DNA from 4 places in the Mesorhizobium monacense genome. Region 4 is predicted to be linked to each of the others. Evidence: predicted binding sites of a transcription regulator. Region 4 holds the regulator's gene; each other region holds the start of a gene.
The links. The regulator HrcA, encoded in region 4, represses chaperone genes, less so after heat shock. The targets are predictions, from matches to a motif close to GTTAGCACTCNCNNNNNGNGAGTGCTAAC.
Positions count from the first base shown of each region.

Region 1: groES (co-chaperone GroES) is a predicted target of HrcA. The motif match lies at 1,885-1,913, and genes of this name have one in related genera.
Region 2: AC1RUK_RS14950 (co-chaperone GroES) is a predicted target of HrcA. The motif match lies at 2,125-2,153, and genes of this name have one in related genera.
Region 3: AC1RUK_RS34425 (co-chaperone GroES) is a predicted target of HrcA. The motif match lies at 1,421-1,449, and genes of this name have one in related genera.

Region 1 is NZ_CM165567.1:3,130,465-3,134,676, forward strand. Features, by position in the region: gene AC1RUK_RS15055 (LysR family transcriptional regulator) at 1-816, opposite strand, end outside; gene AC1RUK_RS15060 (SDR family NAD(P)-dependent oxidoreductase) at 910-1,689, shown strand; gene groES (co-chaperone GroES) at 2,029-2,325, shown strand; gene groL (chaperonin GroEL) at 2,388-4,043, shown strand.
Region 2 is NZ_CM165567.1:3,108,613-3,112,824, forward strand. Features, by position in the region: partial or broken gene AC1RUK_RS14920 (mechanosensitive ion channel family protein) at 37-165, shown strand; gene AC1RUK_RS14925 (DUF1488 family protein) at 172-447, opposite strand; gene AC1RUK_RS14930 (hypothetical protein) at 444-758, opposite strand; gene AC1RUK_RS14935 (hypothetical protein) at 755-997, opposite strand; gene AC1RUK_RS14940 (hypothetical protein) at 1,088-1,453, opposite strand; gene AC1RUK_RS14945 (hypothetical protein) at 1,453-1,713, opposite strand; gene AC1RUK_RS14950 (co-chaperone GroES) at 2,208-2,564, shown strand; gene groL (chaperonin GroEL) at 2,621-4,212, shown strand, end outside.
Region 3 is NZ_JBXAYW010000001.1:285,018-289,229, reverse strand. Features, by position in the region: gene AC1RUK_RS34435 (hypothetical protein) at 177-614, shown strand; partial or broken gene AC1RUK_RS34430 (hypothetical protein) at 736-1,022, opposite strand; gene AC1RUK_RS34425 (co-chaperone GroES) at 1,505-1,819, shown strand; gene groL (chaperonin GroEL) at 1,870-3,513, shown strand; gene AC1RUK_RS34415 (hypothetical protein) at 3,565-3,630, shown strand; gene AC1RUK_RS34410 (4a-hydroxytetrahydrobiopterin dehydratase) at 3,681-4,046, shown strand; gene AC1RUK_RS34405 (antibiotic biosynthesis monooxygenase family protein) at 4,083-4,212, shown strand, end outside.
Region 4 is NZ_CM165567.1:5,850,933-5,855,144, reverse strand. Features, by position in the region: gene rdgB (RdgB/HAM1 family non-canonical purine NTP pyrophosphatase) at 1-320, opposite strand, end outside; gene AC1RUK_RS27995 (VOC family protein) at 320-730, opposite strand; gene rph (ribonuclease PH) at 738-1,454, opposite strand; gene hrcA (heat-inducible transcriptional repressor HrcA) at 1,590-2,672, shown strand; gene AC1RUK_RS27980 (hypothetical protein) at 2,845-3,042, shown strand; gene AC1RUK_RS27975 (PQQ-dependent sugar dehydrogenase) at 3,139-4,212, shown strand, end outside.

The sequences.
Region 1 (4,212 bases), 2.7 Mb from region 4:
TGGATAGAGCACCGAGATCGGCGTCGCGGTCGGCGGATAGTCGCCCAGCAGCTCGACCAGCCGGCCGGCGGCAAGATCATCGGTAAAACGAAGCCGCGGTGCCTGGTAGAGGCCGAAGCCGAGCCGTACCAGAGTGGCGCTGGTGTCGGAATTGGCCACGGTGACCAGCGACGGCAGGACGATCTCGCGGACCTTGCCGTCGACCATGAACTCCAGCGGCATCACCTGTCCGGTGCGCGAGGAGACGAAGCCGATCATCATATGCCCGGCAAGATCGTCGAGAGAGCGCGGCAGGCCGTGGCGCTCGAGATAGGCAGGGCTGGCGACGGTGATTTCGCGCGCCGTGCCCAGCCGGCGCACGATCATGTCGCTGTCGGGAAGCACGCCGGCGCGGATGACGCAGTCGACACCTTCGCGCACGAGGTCGACCAGCCGGTCCCCCTCGCCTATGTGCACGCTCAGACCCGGATGGCGGGCGAGCAGCGCCGGCAGTTCCGGCAGGATGAAGGTGCGCGCCATGTGGCCGTTGACGTCGATGCGCAACCGCCCGCGAACCTCATTGGCGGCAAAGCTGCCTTCGGCATCCTCGATGTCGGCCAGGATGCCGGTGCAGCGCTGATAATAGGCCTCGCCGTCGAGTGTCGTCGTGACGTGGCGGGTGGTCCGCCGCAGGAGTTGCGCGCCCAGCCGTTCCTCGAGCTGCTTGATCGCGGAGGTGGCGCTGGAGCGCGGCAGTCCGAGATCGGCGGCGGCCGCAGTGAAACTGCGCCGCTCCACGACGCGGGCGAAGAGGCGCATGCTGTCGAGCCTGTCCATGTTCCGATTGTTCGTCTTTCCTGAATAGAGAAGGCAATTTTTGCCTGATTATATCCGCCAGGCGGGAGAATAAATAGAGGCCATCGCAAATCGATGGAGACGACCATGACCAAGACCAATCGCCCGATAGCCCTGATCACCGGCGGCAGCCGTGGATTGGGACGCAACACCGCGCTCAGCCTCACCCGCAGGGGCGTCGACCTGGTGATTACCTACCGGTCCCGCGCGGACGAGGCCCAGGCGGCCATCGCGGAGATCGAGGCGGCGGGCGGCCGCGCCGCGGCGCTGCAACTCGATACGGGCGCGGTCGCGACCTTCCCGGCCTTCGTCGAGGCATTGAAGCGGACGCTCAGCGAGACCTGGCAGCGCGACCAGTTCGACTTCCTCGTCAACAATGCCGGTACCGGCCTGCGCAAGACCATCGCCGAGACGACCGAAGAGGAATTCGACACGCTGATGAACATCCACCTCAAGGGCGTGTTCTTCCTGACCCAGGCGCTGCTGCCGCTGATCGCCGATGACGGCCGCATCATCAATATTTCGAGCGGACTGGCGCGCTTCTCGGTCCCGGGCTCGGCGGCCTATGCGATGATGAAGGGCGGCATCGAGGTGTTTACGCGCTATCTGGCCAAGGAACTCGGCTCCCGCCGCATCACCGCCAACACGGTGGCACCCGGCGCGATCGCGACCGACTTCAATGGCGGCCATGTGCGCGACGACGCCGACATCAACCGCATGGTGGCAGGCGTCACCGCGCTCGGCCGCGCCGGCGTGCCCGACGATATCGGCCCGATGATCGCCTCGCTGCTGTCGGACGACAGCCGCTGGGTCAACGCCCAACGCATCGAGGTGTCGGGCGGCATGAACATCTAGCCTCCAAGCGTCTCGACTTTCCCGCTGCGCCGTGTTTCACAGCTCCCACCCGGCGCAGCGGATGCATTTCGCGGCCGATACCGGCGGCGATCATCGCGTTCCATGAACGGGCGATCGCGAAAAACAAAATTTCGCGCGACCAGGTGGCTCGGCGCGCCTTGACTCCGACAGACCAGCAGCCTATTTCACCGGCACGTTAGCACTCGCCATTGGTGAGTGCTAACCAAGTCCGGCATCACCGGGCTGCATTGGTTGTCCGGCTTCGCCGGGCAGCATTGGTTTGTCCGGCTTCGCCGGACGGAGGAACAGTTCTCACCGTTCTCATTCGAGGAAGAAAAAATGGCAAAGTCGAAGTTCCGCCCGCTTCATGACCGCGTGGTCGTTCGCCGGGTTGAATCCGAATCCAAGACCGCCGGCGGGATCATCATCCCGGATACGGCGAAGGAAAAGCCGCAGGAAGGCGAGATCATCGCCGTCGGTTCCGGCGCCCGCGACGAAGCCGGCAAGCTCGTCCCCCTGGACGTCAAGGCTGGCGACCGCATCCTGTTCGGCAAGTGGTCGGGCACCGAAGTCAAGCTCAATGGCGAAGACCTTCTGATCATGAAGGAATCCGACATCATGGGCATCATCGGCTGAATATCGGCCTCACCGTCATCTAAATCTGCGGGCTCGATCAAAGCCCCTGCCAGGAGCTAAACATGGCTGCCAAAGAAGTAAAATTCTCCCGCGACGCCCGTGAGCGCATGCTGCGCGGCGTCAACATCCTCGCCGACGCGGTGAAGGTCACGCTCGGCCCCAAGGGCCGCAACGTCGTCATCGACAAGTCGTTCGGCGCCCCGCGCATCACCAAGGACGGCGTCACCGTCGCCAAGGAAATCGAGCTTGAAGACAAGTTCGAGAACATGGGCGCGCAGATGGTCCGCGAAGTTGCTTCGAAGACCAACGACATCGCCGGCGACGGCACCACGACCGCGACGGTTCTGGCGCAGTCGATCGTCCAGGAAGGCCACAAGGCGGTTGCCGCCGGCATGAACCCGATGGACCTGAAGCGCGGTATCGATCTGGCCGTGACCGAAGTCGTCGTGGCGCTCGGTAAGGCCGCCAAGAAGATCAAGACCTCCGAGGAAGTCGCCCAGGTCGGCACGATCTCGGCCAATGGCGACGAGTCGGTCGGCGCCATGATCGCGGAAGCGATGCAGAAGGTCGGCAACGAGGGCGTCATCACGGTCGAGGAAGCCAAGACCGCCGAGACCGAACTCGAAGTCGTCGAAGGCATGCAGTTCGACCGCGGCTACCTGTCGCCCTACTTCGTCACCAACGCCGACAAGATGGTTGCCGATCTCGAGGACGCCTACATCCTGCTCCACGAGAAGAAGCTCTCCAACCTGCAGGCCATGCTGCCGGTCCTCGAGGCCGTCGTGCAGACTTCGAAGCCGCTGCTCATCATCTCGGAAGACGTCGAAGGCGAGGCCCTGGCCACGCTGGTCGTCAACAAGCTGCGTGGCGGCCTGAAGATCGCCGCCGTCAAGGCGCCGGGCTTCGGTGATCGCCGCAAGGCCATGCTGGAAGACATCGCCATCCTGACCGGTGGCCAGGTCATCTCCGAAGACCTCGGCATCAAGCTCGAGAACGTCGGCCTCAACATGCTCGGCCGCGCCAAGAAGGTGTCGATCTCCAAGGAGAACACCACCATCGTCGACGGCGCCGGCAAGAAGGCCGAGATCCAGGGCCGCGTTGCCCAGATCAAGCAGCAGATCGAGGAGACCACCTCGGACTACGACAAGGAGAAGCTGCAGGAGCGTCTCGCCAAGCTGGCGGGCGGCGTTGCGGTGATCCGCGTCGGCGGTGCGACGGAAGTCGAAGTCAAGGAAAAGAAGGACCGCGTCGATGACGCCCTCAACGCGACCCGCGCGGCCGTGGAAGAAGGCATTGTCGCTGGCGGTGGCGTGGCCCTGCTGCGCGCTTCGGCCAACCTCAAGGCCACCGGCGCCAACTCCGACCAGGCCGCCGGCATCAACATCGTGCGTCGCGCGCTGCAGGCTCCGGCCCGCCAGATCGCGGCCAACGCCGGTGCGGAAGCTTCGATCGTTGCCGGCAAGATCCTCGACAACAAGGGCGCGACCTTCGGCTACAACGCCCAGACCGGCGAATATGGCGACATGATCGCCATGGGTATCGTCGATCCGGTCAAGGTCGTGCGCACGGCTCTGCAGGACGCGGCCTCGGTCGCCGGCCTGCTCGTCACCACCGAAGCCATGATCGCCGAGGCTCCGAAGAAGGAGTCGGCTGGCGGCGGCATGCCTGGCGGCATGGGCGGCGGCGGCATGGGCGGCATGGGCGGCATGGATTTCTAATTGCCGAATGATCCCGAAAAGTTGCAGACTTTTCGGACAAGATCATTCGCAATGGGAACTCCATAAAGCACGCCCATGAATCCAAGTTACTCAAGCCCGCAAGCGGGCTTGAGTGGCGGCATGGACTTCTAATTGCCGAATGATCCCGAAAAGTTGCAGACTTTTCGGA
Region 2 (4,212 bases), 2.7 Mb from region 4:
CGTATCACGAACGTTCTGGCAAGAGCTGAATATCGCGAGGCCGACCGGCGGCCGGTCTGCCGGCTGACCGACTTCGGCGACTCCTCGCTGAACTTCGTCCTGCGCTTCTGGATCCGCGACCCCCAGCAAGGTCTGACCAACGTGCGCGGCAAGGTGCTGCTGGCGCCATGCCTACCGGAAATCGGCGGCAGTCAAAGTGTAGGAACTGCGGCGGTCGCGGGAATAGGCTTTACCGGCAACCTTGTGGATGGATGATCGCAAGGTGTCGAAGGCCGACAGGTATTTTGTTTCCGACGCCGCTGTCCCGGCCAAGGCGCTGTCGGATTTTGCCAGCGCCTCGATCTCGACGAAGAAGCGCACTTCGAACATGCCGTCATGGCCAGTGAAGCGGACGGCGTTGCGGGCTTCGTCGAAGCTGCGGCTGGGGTTGGGGAATGAGAGCGTCATGACTGGCCCGCCGCTGTCTCGTGCGGGACAATTGGCGGCGCGGCAAGTCGCGCCCTGCGGCGCTCGGCATTGCGCAGGTTGAGGGACAACATGCCGTGCGTCGCGTCCGATCGGCTGAGGCCGGTCATGGCGCTGCCGTCGCTCTGCGCCGGAATTCCGGTGAAGACGTGATAGACCGTCCAGGAACGATCGGCTTCGACGCGGCGGCCATATTGACGGTCGGCGAAATCGCATCCCGACGCGCCAGCCTCGTTGTCCCAGGCCCCGGCGGCATTGCGGCGCCGATCGGCTTCGTTGCTATGGGCATTCATGATGCTGGCCTTTCCTCATTGACCGCTTGCGTGGCGAGAGCGCCGGAATAGAGCGCTGCGCCATTCGTGTCGGCGATCGTCATGGCGTCCGGCCGCTGCGGCATGTTCAGGGTCCTGGCCAGAAGCCTGGCGATTTCGATCGCATCGTCGAGGTCGGCCGCTTCCACGGTCTCGCGGCCGATCAGGGCATGCGCATCGTCCGCTTCCCGGGTGCGATAGAATTCGATCAGGATCTTCATCGTCATCAGAGCCCGTAGCGTCAGGTCTTGCCCTTGCCGCGCAGGGAACTGATGTTGGCGGCAAGCCTGGTCTGGGTGCCGAACACGCTTTCAGCTTTGGGCAGGACCTTTTCCTGCTTCGGCTTCCTGATCTCCCGGCTCGAGCGTTTTTGTCCCTTTGACATGGTCGAACGTCCTTTCGATGAGCGTTATGGTGTCACCGGGCGACGTGGCGACCGGTTCGAGACTGTCCTGCGTCGCCACCCTTTCATGAAGTTCGCCGTCGCTGCGGATGCGGTATTGCAGCGAATCTCCTCGGGGCGGCAGCGTGGCCGTGATGCGGTAGATTTCCGCGGTCTTTGGAAATGTGCCGAAGCCGCCCTTCAGCCGGACAGCCTGTCCGACGGCAAACAGATGCGTTGCGGCTTCGCGGCGGACCGGGCGTGCGTTGCGTTGCATCAGGGTGGTGGTTCTCATCATTGTCTCTGGTCCTGCTCCAGTGCGGCTTCAAGCGATGCCGGTTCGATCGGCACCATCTGCCGCGTGGCTCCGCTGGCGGAGATCGCCGGCAGGTGAATGAAGGTGGCGACGCGGCGCCATGCGGTCAGCGAAGCCCCTTCGAGGGCTTCCTCGTCATGATCGACGCGATACTCTCCGGGTGGTTGCGGCGTATCGAAGCCGGGCAGCGAAAACGCCGACCTGAAGCGAACGACTGATGGTGTGGTGCGGCTGGTCATGAATTGCGGCTTTCCGCGGAAACGCGCGGCTGCGCCTTTCCGTATCATTCCCACTCGAACCGCCAGGACGATGCCCGACGCTGCCAGTACATCCGTGGTCAGCGTCGGTTTCATTCCAGGGTTCGAACGGAACGAAATGTGCGCCGGACCGGCGCATGCACTCGTTTTCGAGAATTCGGTGGTGAATGGCGGGGCTCTGACACAAAGCCAACTCGACCAAATCAACGAGCTTTACATATGCGCCTCAATTGAGTTGCAAACAAGGTCGCGGCGCCCTTTTATTTATCCTTTTAAATAACAAATCAGCGTCCGCGAAAATCACGGCGGCAGAAAGTTTTCCTCCGATGCGAATGATTTTCTGCGCGCCTCGAATTATTTCATTCGATTTCTTGGGCATTCGCGAGAATTAATTCTGGCACTCCTATCTATCGAGTGCCAACGCGCCTATATCAGGGGTAGCGGCCGCCTATGCCGGCCCCAGAAGGAAGCTCCCCATGAAATTCCGGCCACTCCACGACCGCGTCGTCATTCGCCGCGCCGAAGGCGACACCAAATCCAAGGGCGGCATCATCATTCCCGACAATGCCAAGGAAAAACCCCAGGAAGGCGAAGTGATCGCCGTTGGCCCGGGCGCACGCGACGAAAGCGGCGCGCTGATCGTGCCCGATGTGAAAGCCGGCGACTTCATCCTGTTCGGCAAATGGTCGGGCACCGAGGTCAAGATCGACGGCGAAGACCTTCTGATCATGAAGGAAGCCGATATCATGGGCATTCTCGAGAAGATCGAGATCATCGACAAGAGCGAGATCGGGATCATCGACAAGACAGTGGCCGTCAAGAACGCCGCCTGACCAGTCTGGCTTCACGGCAAACCGCCCACTCCAATATTCGAACGGGATGAACAATCATGTCTGCCAAGGAAATCAAATTCTCCACCGATGCCCGCGACCGCATGCTGCGCGGCGTCGAACTCCTCAACAACGCCGTCAAGGTGACGCTCGGCCCCAAGGGCCGCAACGTCATCATCGACAAGGCCTATGGCGCGCCGCGCATCACCAAGGACGGGGTGACGGTGGCCAAGGAAATCGAACTCACCGACAAGTTCGAGAACATGGGCGCGCAGATGGTGCGCGAAGTGGCCTCGAAGACCAACGATCTTGCCGGTGACGGCACCACCACCGCCACGGTGCTGGCCGCCTCGATCCTGCGCGAAGGCGCCAAGCTGGTCGCCGCCGGCATGAACCCGATGGACCTCAAGCGCGGCATCGACCAGGCCGTTGCCGCCGTGGTCAAGGAAGTCAAGGCGCGGTCCAAGAAGGTCAAGTCCTCGGCCGAGATCGCGCAGGTCGGCACCATCGCCGCCAATGGCGACGCCACCGTCGGCGCGATGATCGCCAAGGCGATGGACAAGGTCGGCAATGACGGCGTCATCACCGTCGAGGAAGCCAAGACTGCCGACACCGAACTCGACGTCGTCGAGGGCATGCAGTTCGACCGCGGCTACCTCTCGCCCTATTTCGTCACCAATGCCGACAAGATGCGCGCCGAACTGGAGGACGCCTACGTCCTCATTCACGAAAAGAAACTCGGCAATCTGCAGGCGCTGCTGCCGATCCTCGAAGCCGTCGTGCAAAGCGGCAGGCCGCTGCTGATCATCTCGGAGGACGTCGAGGGCGAAGCGCTGGCGACGCTGGTCGTCAACAAGCTGCGCGGCGGCCTCAAGGTCGCGGCCGTCAAGGCGCCGGGCTTCGGCGACCGCCGCAAGGCGATGTTGGAAGACATCGCCGTGCTGACCGCCGGCCAGATGATTTCCGAGGATCTCGGCATCAAGCTCGACAACGTCACCATCGAGATGCTCGGCCGCGCCAAGCGCGTGCTGATCGAGAAGGACACCACCACAATCATCGACGGCGCCGGCACCAAGGCGACCATCCAGGCGCGCATCGCCCAGATCAAGGGCCAGATCGAGGAAACCACCTCCGACTATGACAAGGAAAAGCTGCAGGAGCGGCTGGCCAAGCTCGCCGGCGGTGTTGCGGTGATCCGCGTCGGCGGCGCCACCGAATCGGAAGTCAAGGAAAAGAAGGACCGCATCGACGATGCGCTGAACGCAACGCGCGCGGCTGTCGAAGAAGGCATCGTTCCGGGCGGCGGCGTGGCGCTGCTGCGCGCCAGGTCGGCGCTCAAGGGCCTGACCGGCGCCAATGCCGATGTGACGGCCGGCATTTCGATCGTGCTCAGGGCACTCGAGGCACCGATCCGCCAGATCGCCGAGAATTCCGGCGTCGAGGGTTCGATCGTCGTCGGCAAGCTCTCCGACAGCAAGGATCACAATCAGGGCTTCGATGCCCAGAACGAGGTTTATGTCGACATGATCAAGGCCGGCATCGTCGACCCGGCAAAGGTGGTGCGCACGGCACTGCAGGATGCCGGCTCAATCGCCGCGCTCTTGATCACCGCCGAAGCCATGATCACCGACATTCCGGCCAAGGATGCCGC
Region 3 (4,212 bases), on a different replicon from region 4:
CGCATTTGACCGCGTTCGCCAAATTAATGGCCGGTCTTTGCGAAGCCTCCACATCTGCGTGAACGAAGCCCTCCAGGCATCATCGTGATTGGACTTGATGATCCGTTGGAGTCACGTTGGTCCCAGGTATAGGTAGGAAATGGGTGGACCAACTATCGTCCGAATAGGAGGCTGAAATGAAGCACCAGACGATCGAGCAACTGCAGATCGTCGCCGAGATCGATCAGGCCTACCCGCGCCAGGCCATGTCGCGCAGCGAACGTCTTGAACGCTGGGCGGAGCTCCTCGAACGGAACCCTGACCGGCGTCTCTCGACACTGCCTCAGACCGAGTATCAGCCGGTTAGAGCACGCGCGGCCATGCGCGGCGACGGCTCGCCGATCTCAGTCGCTTTCGAGGATCCTGTCCTCCGCGCCGCCGGGTTGGAAAACGACAACTACGGCGAAGCGAAGCGGTTCTTCGAACTGACCGACAGGCAATTGCATGAGATCATCTGCTATTGTCATTTTGGCTCGACGGTGACCGCCGCAACGGCCGCCCATCACATCCGTGCGGTGCGTACCGGGAGACACCCCGGCATGTTCGCTCGGTTGCGTGAGGCGTTCGTCGGATAAAGCCAGCGCCGTTTCGCAGCATCATTTTTGAAGCGGCTCGCATGGAAAGCCGCCGCCGCAGCGCAGGCAAGCGCTCCCCACGCGGGAAGGCTGCGTTGCATGAAGGATGGTGCGGTCATGATTATCCAAGGTCCTTTTCGAGAGCAGCGTCAAGGTCTGCTGGGCTGAGCTGCACCATCTGTTGCGCCGAACTCTGCAGGGCGATTGCCGGCAGGTGAATGAACGCGCCGACGCGTCGCCAGGCAAGCCTGGAGGATCCCCTCAATCGATTCCTCGTCGTGATCAACGCGGTAGTCTCCTGCAGGTTGCCACGCCTCAAAACCCGGCAGCCGGAACGCGACGGTCTGCGTGGTGCGACTGGCCGTGGGTGCGGCTTTCCGCAGGAGCACGCCGACGCCCCTCCTGCATCTTTTCCATCCGAACCGGAAAGATCCCAATGCTGCCAGTACATCCGTGGCCAGCGCCGTGGTTCAAAGGCTCGAACAGAGCGACATGCGCGCCGGATAAGCGCTATACATTCGCTGTCGAAAATTCGGTGCGGTCGAAGGTCGCGGACCTATGTCGATCGGGACCGCGAAAGCAAAATCGGCCAAATCCACGCGATCTATATATATGTCTCGGTGCACATTCAATCGAGACTCAATAGGTTTGGTTCGTAATTGCGGATTAATATAGTCTGTTGTCGGAAAAATTACGATGGATGAATTACAATAAAATTGCTTATAGCTCCCCCTTTCGGATGGCCAAAGTGCCGGTACCAACGACTGATTTACATTTCAAATATTTTAGGTTTGAGGAATTAAAAATTTGGCACTCCTATCATTCGAGTGCCAAAGGGGCTATGTTAAGTGTTGCAGTCGCTCTATGTGCGGCGGCAGAAAGAACCCCCAATGAAATTCCGACCACTCCACGACCGCGTCGTCATTCGGCGCGCTGAAGGCGACAACAAATCCAAGGGCGGAATCATCATTCCCGACACCGCTAAGGAAAAGCCTCAGGAAGGCGAAGTGATCGCCGTCGGCCCAGGCTCACGTGACGAAAGCGGCAAGCTGATCCCGCTCGACGTCAAGGCCGGCGACTTCATCCTGTTCGGCAAATGGTCCGGCACCGAGGTCAAGATCGACGGCGAGGATCTCCTGATCATGAAGGAGAGCGACATTATGGGCATCGTCGAGAAGACCAAAGCGGCCAAGAAAGCCGCCTGACCGGGCGATTTGCGCTCTGCTAATTTCTAGACTGAACTGGACGTAAAATCATGTCTGCCAAGGAAATCAAATTCGCTACCGATGCCCGCGACCGCATGCTGCGCGGTGTCGAGATCCTCAACAATGCCGTCAAGGTGACGCTCGGCCCCAAAGGCCGCAATGTCATCATTGACAAGGCCTACGGCGCGCCGCGCATCACTAAGGACGGGGTCGCCGTCGCAAAGGAAATCGAGCTTTCCGACAAGTTCGAGAACATGGGCGCGCAAATGGTGCGCGAAGTGGCCTCGAAGACCAACGACCTCGCCGGCGACGGCACGACGACAGCGACGGTGCTGGCCGCTTGCATTCTGCGCGAAGGCACAAAATTTGTTGCCGCGGGCATGAATCCGATGGATCTCAAGCGCGGCATCGACCTTGCTGTGGCTGCCGTGGTGAAGGACATTCAAGCCAGGGCCAGGAAGGTCAAATCTTCGGACGAGATCGCCCAGGTTGGTACGATCGCCGCCAATGGCGACGCCACCGTCGGTGCGATGATCGCCAAGGCGATGGACAAGGTCGGCAATGAGGGCGTGATCACCGTCGAGGAGGCCAAGACCGCCGAGACCGAACTCGATGTCGTCGAAGGCATGCAATTCGACCGTGGCTATCTTTCTCCCTATTTCGTCACCAATGCCGACAAGATGCGCGCGGAGTTGGAGGACCCCTACATCCTCATTCACGAGAAGAAACTCGGAAATCTGCAGGCGATGCTGCCGATCCTCGAAGCCGTGGTGCAAAGCGGCAAGCCGCTGCTGATCATCTCGGAAGACGTCGAAGGCGAGGCGCTGGCGACGCTGGTGGTCAACAAGCTGCGCGGCGGCCTGAAGGTCGCAGCCGTCAAGGCGCCAGGCTTCGGTGACCGCCGCAAGGCGATGCTGGAAGACATCGCCGTGCTCACCGCCGGCCAGATGATTTCCGAAGACCTCGGCATCAAGCTCGAGAACGTCACCATCGACATGCTCGGCCGCGCCAAGCGCGTGCTCATCGAGAAGGACACGACCACGATCATCGACGGCGCTGGTGAAAAGACCGGCATTTCAGCGCGCATCCAGCAGATCAAGTTGCAGATCGAGGAAACCACCTCGGATTACGACAAGGAAAAGCTGCAGGAGCGGCTGGCGAAGCTGGCTGGCGGCGTTGCTGTCATTCGCGTCGGCGGCGCGACCGAGACGGAAGTCAAGGAAAAGAAGGACCGCATCGATGATGCGCTGAACGCCACTCGTGCAGCCGTGGAAGAAGGCATCGTTGCCGGCGGCGGTGTTGCGCTTTTGCGCGCCAAGGCAGCTTTGACTGAGCTTGCTGGCGCGAATGCTGACATGACGGCAGGCATCTCGATCGTGCTGAGGGCGCTCGAAGCCCCCATCCGCCAGATCGCCGAGAATTCCGGCGTCGAAGGTTCGATCGTCGTCGGCAAGCTCTCCGACAGCAAGGATCACAATCAGGGCTTCGACGCCCAGAACGAAGTCTATGTCGACATGATCAAGGCCGGTATCGTCGACCCCGCCAAGGTCGTTCGGACGGCCCTGCAGGATGCCGGCTCGATTGCCGCGCTGCTGATCACCGCTGAAGCAATGATCGCGGACATTCCGCACAAGGATGCGCCCGCTATGGGTGGCGCAGGAGGTATGGGCGGAATGGGCGGAATGGACTACTGAGCGGCGCCTGAAATTATAGCCAGGACGACGGGAGGCCAGCGACGCGGGCACATGCGAGCCGATATCTCGGCGATCATCGGTTCGCTCGACATCGTGTTCGGGGAGATCGATCGATAGGCGCTCGTCGCTGTCGTTTTGCTGCTAAAAATGGTCTTGGAGACAAGAACATGACCGACACTCTTGCCGAGAAAACATGTACGCCTTGTCGCGGCGGCGTCCCGCCGCTCACGCGTGATGAAGCCCAACGCTTCCAGGCACAGGCTCCTGATTGGGAGCTGGGTGACGATGCCCACCGCATCCAGCGGAGCTTTCGATGCCGCAATTTCCGGGACGCGCTCACCCTTGTTCAGGAGATCGGTGAGCTTGCCGAAACCGAAGGTCATCACCCCGACATCAGCTTCGGCTGGGGTTATGTGACGGTTTCCCTGAGCACCAAGAAGATCAAAGGACTGCACGAGAACGATTTCATCATGGCGAGCAAGATCGATCGGATGCTCGATCGCTCGGGGCGGCCCCTCGACCGCCAACGGTAACACGGCAAATCCATTGCCAATCAAGTGAGGTCGTTTATGCCACACATCGGAACCGACAATCAGCCCGTCACCCAAATCACCATCGTCGATTCTGAACCGGACAAGCAGGCCGAGGCATTGTCCGTCATGACCGAGCGAGCGCGCTTTATGGCGCGCCAGCCTGGGT
Region 4 (4,212 bases):
ATGGCCATGCCGAAATCGCGCGAACCGTCCGGCGTCTCTGCCCAATTGGCGGTGTAGACGCCGGGCGCGCCGTCGAGCGCGTCGACGCAGAGGCCGGAATCGTCCGACAGCGCCGGCAGGCCGGTCGCCTTGGCGGCGGCAAAGGCCTTGATGTAGGCGTTCTCCTCGAAGGTGGTGCCGGTCTCGTCCGGCTCCGGCAGGCCATACTCCTTGGCGGATTTCGCCTCGAAGCCGAACGGCGCCATCAGGTCGGAGAATTCGCGCAGCTTGCCTTCATTGTGGCTGGCGACGACGATCTTTTGTCCGTTGAGCGAATGCATCAGAGGCCCCAGATCCTTGCTTCGGCGAATTCGATCGAATTGCCGGAGGGGTCGCGTATATAGATCGAACGCCCGCCTTGCGGCCACTCGAACTCGCTTTCGATGGCGATCTTCTTCGTCGCGAGATGTTGCCGCCAGCCGGCGATCTCGTCAGCGCTCGCGGCAAAGCAGAGGTGGCCATCGCCGACTGTGCCATGCGGCGGCACCTTCAGCCTGGCGTCGGGCGCCGGCGGTACCTTGGTGGCCTCAGCGTTGAAGAGCAGGAGCACTCCGGAACGGCAGCGGAAGAACACATGCCTGCCCTCGACCTTGCCGAGCACCTCGAGGCCGAGCATGTCGCGATAGAAGGCTTCCGCGGCAGCCAAATCGGTGACGTAGAGGGCCGATTCGAGGATGGCGGGAGGTCTCATGGAAAGCCTATACGACAGCCATCTGCTGCAGGCTGACCAGGCGTTGGATGCCCTTCTTGGCCAGGCCCATCAGCGCGGCGAACTGGTCTTCGGAGAAGGGCTCGCCCTCGGCCGTGCCCTGGATCTCGACGATGCCGCCCTTGCCGGTCATGACGAAATTGGCGTCGGTGCCGGCCGAGGAATCCTCGAGATAGTCGAGATCGATGACCGGCTGGCCGTCATGGATGCCGCAGGAAATCGCCGCGACATGGTCCTTCAGCACCTTGGCGACGCTGGCCATCTGCCGGGCTTCCATCCAGCGCAGGCAGTCGTAAAGCGCCACCCAGCCGCCGGTGATCGACGCCGTGCGGGTGCCGCCATCGGCCTGGATGACATCGCAGTCGACGGTGATCTGTTGCTCGCCCAGCGCCTGCAGATCGACCACGGCGCGCAAGGAGCGGCCGATCAGCCGCTGGATCTCCAGCGTGCGGCCGCCCTGCTTGCCGGCGGAGGCCTCGCGGCGCATGCGCTCGCCGGTGGAACGCGGCAGCATGCCATATTCGGCCGTCACCCAGCCCTTGCCGGAATTGCGCATCCAGGCCGGCACTTTTTCCTCCAGGCTCGCCGTGCACAGGACATGCGTGTCGCCGAACTTCACCAGGCACGAGCCTTCGGCGTGTTTGGAGACGCCGCGCTCGAAGGAGATGGCGCGCATTTCGTCGGCTTGGCGTTTGGAGGGGCGCATTCAGGCCTCTTTCTTCTGGTTTTCCGGAATCGTGGGCGGCTTGTAGACGCATGCGGCCCATGGCGCAAAGGAAAATGGACCGGGTTGCGCGGGCACGGCCTAAGTCTATATTTGAACCGGAGGTTTTTGGCCCGAATGACCAAGGCAGTCGATCCCGCGTCGCAGTCGCCGGTGCTCCAGTCACTGGATATGCGTTCGCGCGACATTTTCCGGCGCATCGTCGATTCCTATCTGAGGGATGGCGAGCCGGTCGGTTCGCGCAGCCTGTCGCGCATACTGCCCTCGTCGCTGTCGCCGGCGACCATCCGCAATGTGATGAGCGACCTCGAGCATCTCGGCCTGATCTATGCGCCGCATATCTCGGCCGGACGTTTGCCGACGCAGACCGGCCTGCGCTTCTTCGTCGACGCCTTCATGGAGCTTGGCGACCTTTCCGACGAGGAGCGCCGCATCATCGAGGCGCAGGTGCGGGCCTCCGGCTCGGGCGCGACGCTGGAGCATATGCTGACCGAGGCCAGCCAGATGCTGTCGGGCATGTCGCGCGGCGCCGGCCTGGTGCTCGCCGCCAAGAACGAAGTGGCGCTCAAGCACATCGAGTTCATCCAGCTCGAGCCGACCAAGGCGCTGGCCGTGCTGGTGTCGCAGAACGGCGATGTCGAGAACCGCGTCGTCGACCTGCCCGCCGGCACCACCGTCTCGCAATTGCACGAGGCCTCGAACTTCCTCAACGCCCATATCCGTGGCCGGACGCTGGCCGAGGCGCGCATCGAGATCGCCCGTATCAAGGAAGAGACCAGGGCCGCCCTCGACACGCTGTCGCAGGACCTGGTCGAGAAGGGCCTGGCGGTCTGGGCAGGCGCCGACAGCGGCCTGCCGGCGCGTCTCATCGTGCGCGGCCGCGCCAATCTGCTGGAAAACGTCACCGCCCAGGCCGATATCGAGTTGCTGCGCCATCTGTTCGAGGACCTGGAGACGCAGGACGGGCTGGTCCAGCTGCTCGACCTTGCCGAGGAAGGGCCTGGCGTGCGCATCTTCATCGGCTCGGAAAACAAGCTCTTTTCGCTGTCCGGCTCGTCGCTGGTCGTCGCGCCCTATCGCGACAAGGACGCCCGCGTCGTCGGCGCGCTCGGCGTCATCGGCCCGACGCGCCTGAACTACGCCCGCATAGTGCCGATGGTCGACTATACGGCGCAGCTCATTTCGCGCATGCTGCGCTAGGTGTATCGATATTCGGGTGAGACCGGCCTGCAAATGGCGGTTTCCTGCGCTTCCGGTGCTCACGTACCCAAAAGTACGCTCCGCTCCGGTTCTCGGAAACCACCATTTTCGGCGCGGCCTGACCCGAATCTCAACACACCTTGGAACGAACAGGCTGCCGAGGAGAAAAAGAATGGCGCTGGAATCATTGAAGGCCCAGATCAGCCTGCTGCTCGAGGAAATGATCAACCAGCCCGAGGACCAGCATGAGGTGCAGGAACAGCTGCGCGAAAAGCTGAGGGAGCTGCGCGCCATGGGCCTGCCGCTGCCGGCCGATCTCGTTGAACTGGAAAAGCGTCTCGACGACGATTTCTACGCTGCCGGGACCTGAACCGGCGATCCTTCAAATCCCTGTGTGCCGAGGCCCTGCTCGGAACAAGCAGGCGGGTCTGCCCGTTTCGCTGGTCAAGGTGAACCGGAGAATGCCATGATCCGACGTGTCGGTCTGGCGGCATTTGTCGCCACTCTGTTTGTCGTCCCCAGCAGCTTCGCGCTACAGTCGGACCAGCCGGTGCTGACGGGGAAAGCCGCCTTCGGCGACTGGAAGGCCGACAGGCCGGGCGTGCGTCGACTGATCAGGCCTGATGATTTGCAGGCCCCTTACCTCACCGAATCCGCGTCCAACGGCGCCGGCTTGGCCGATCGTCCCGAAGGCGCCAAGCCAATTCTGCCGCCGGGCTTTTCGGTAGAGTTGATTGCCTCCGGCATCGACAATCCGCGTGTCGTGCGCATGGCGCCGAACGGCGACCTCTTCGTCGCCGACAGCAAGGTCAACCAGATACGCGTCTACCGTCTCACCGAGGGCAGCGCCAAGCCTGCCGACGAAACCACCTTCGCCAAGGGCTTCAACCGGCCCTATGGCATTGCCTTCTACCCGCCGGGAGACAAGCCGCAATGGGTCTATGTCGCCAACAGCAACAGCGTCGTGCGCTTCGCCTATCGTGACGGCGACCTGCAGGCGTCCGGCGAGCCGGAAACCATCGTCGCCGACATCCCCTCCAGCCACCACTGGACCCGCGACATCGTCTTCTCGCCCGACGGCAAGACGCTCTATCTGTCGGTTGGCTCCGGCTCCAATGCTGCCGAGGATATCGGCAAGGAACCGGAGGGCGGGCTCGAGCAATGGGCGAAATCGCAGCCGCTGGGCGCGGCCTGGGGCTCCGAGCAAGGCCGCGCCGACGTTCTCGCCTTCGATCCCGACGGCAAGAACCGGCGCAGCTTCGCCACCGGGCTGCGCAACTGCTCCGGCATGACCGTGCAGCCGGCCACCGGCGCGCTCTGGTGCGTCGTCAACGAGCGAGACGAACTCGGCGACAATGTCCCGTTCGAATATGCGACGACGGTAAAGGACGGCGGCTTCTACGGCTGGCCCTGGTATTACATCGGCTCCAACGAGGATCCGCGCCACCAGGGCGAGCGTCCCGACCTCGCCGGCAAGGTGACCGTGCCTGACGTGCTGATGCAGGCGCATTCGGCGCCGCTCAACATCGCCTTCTACGCC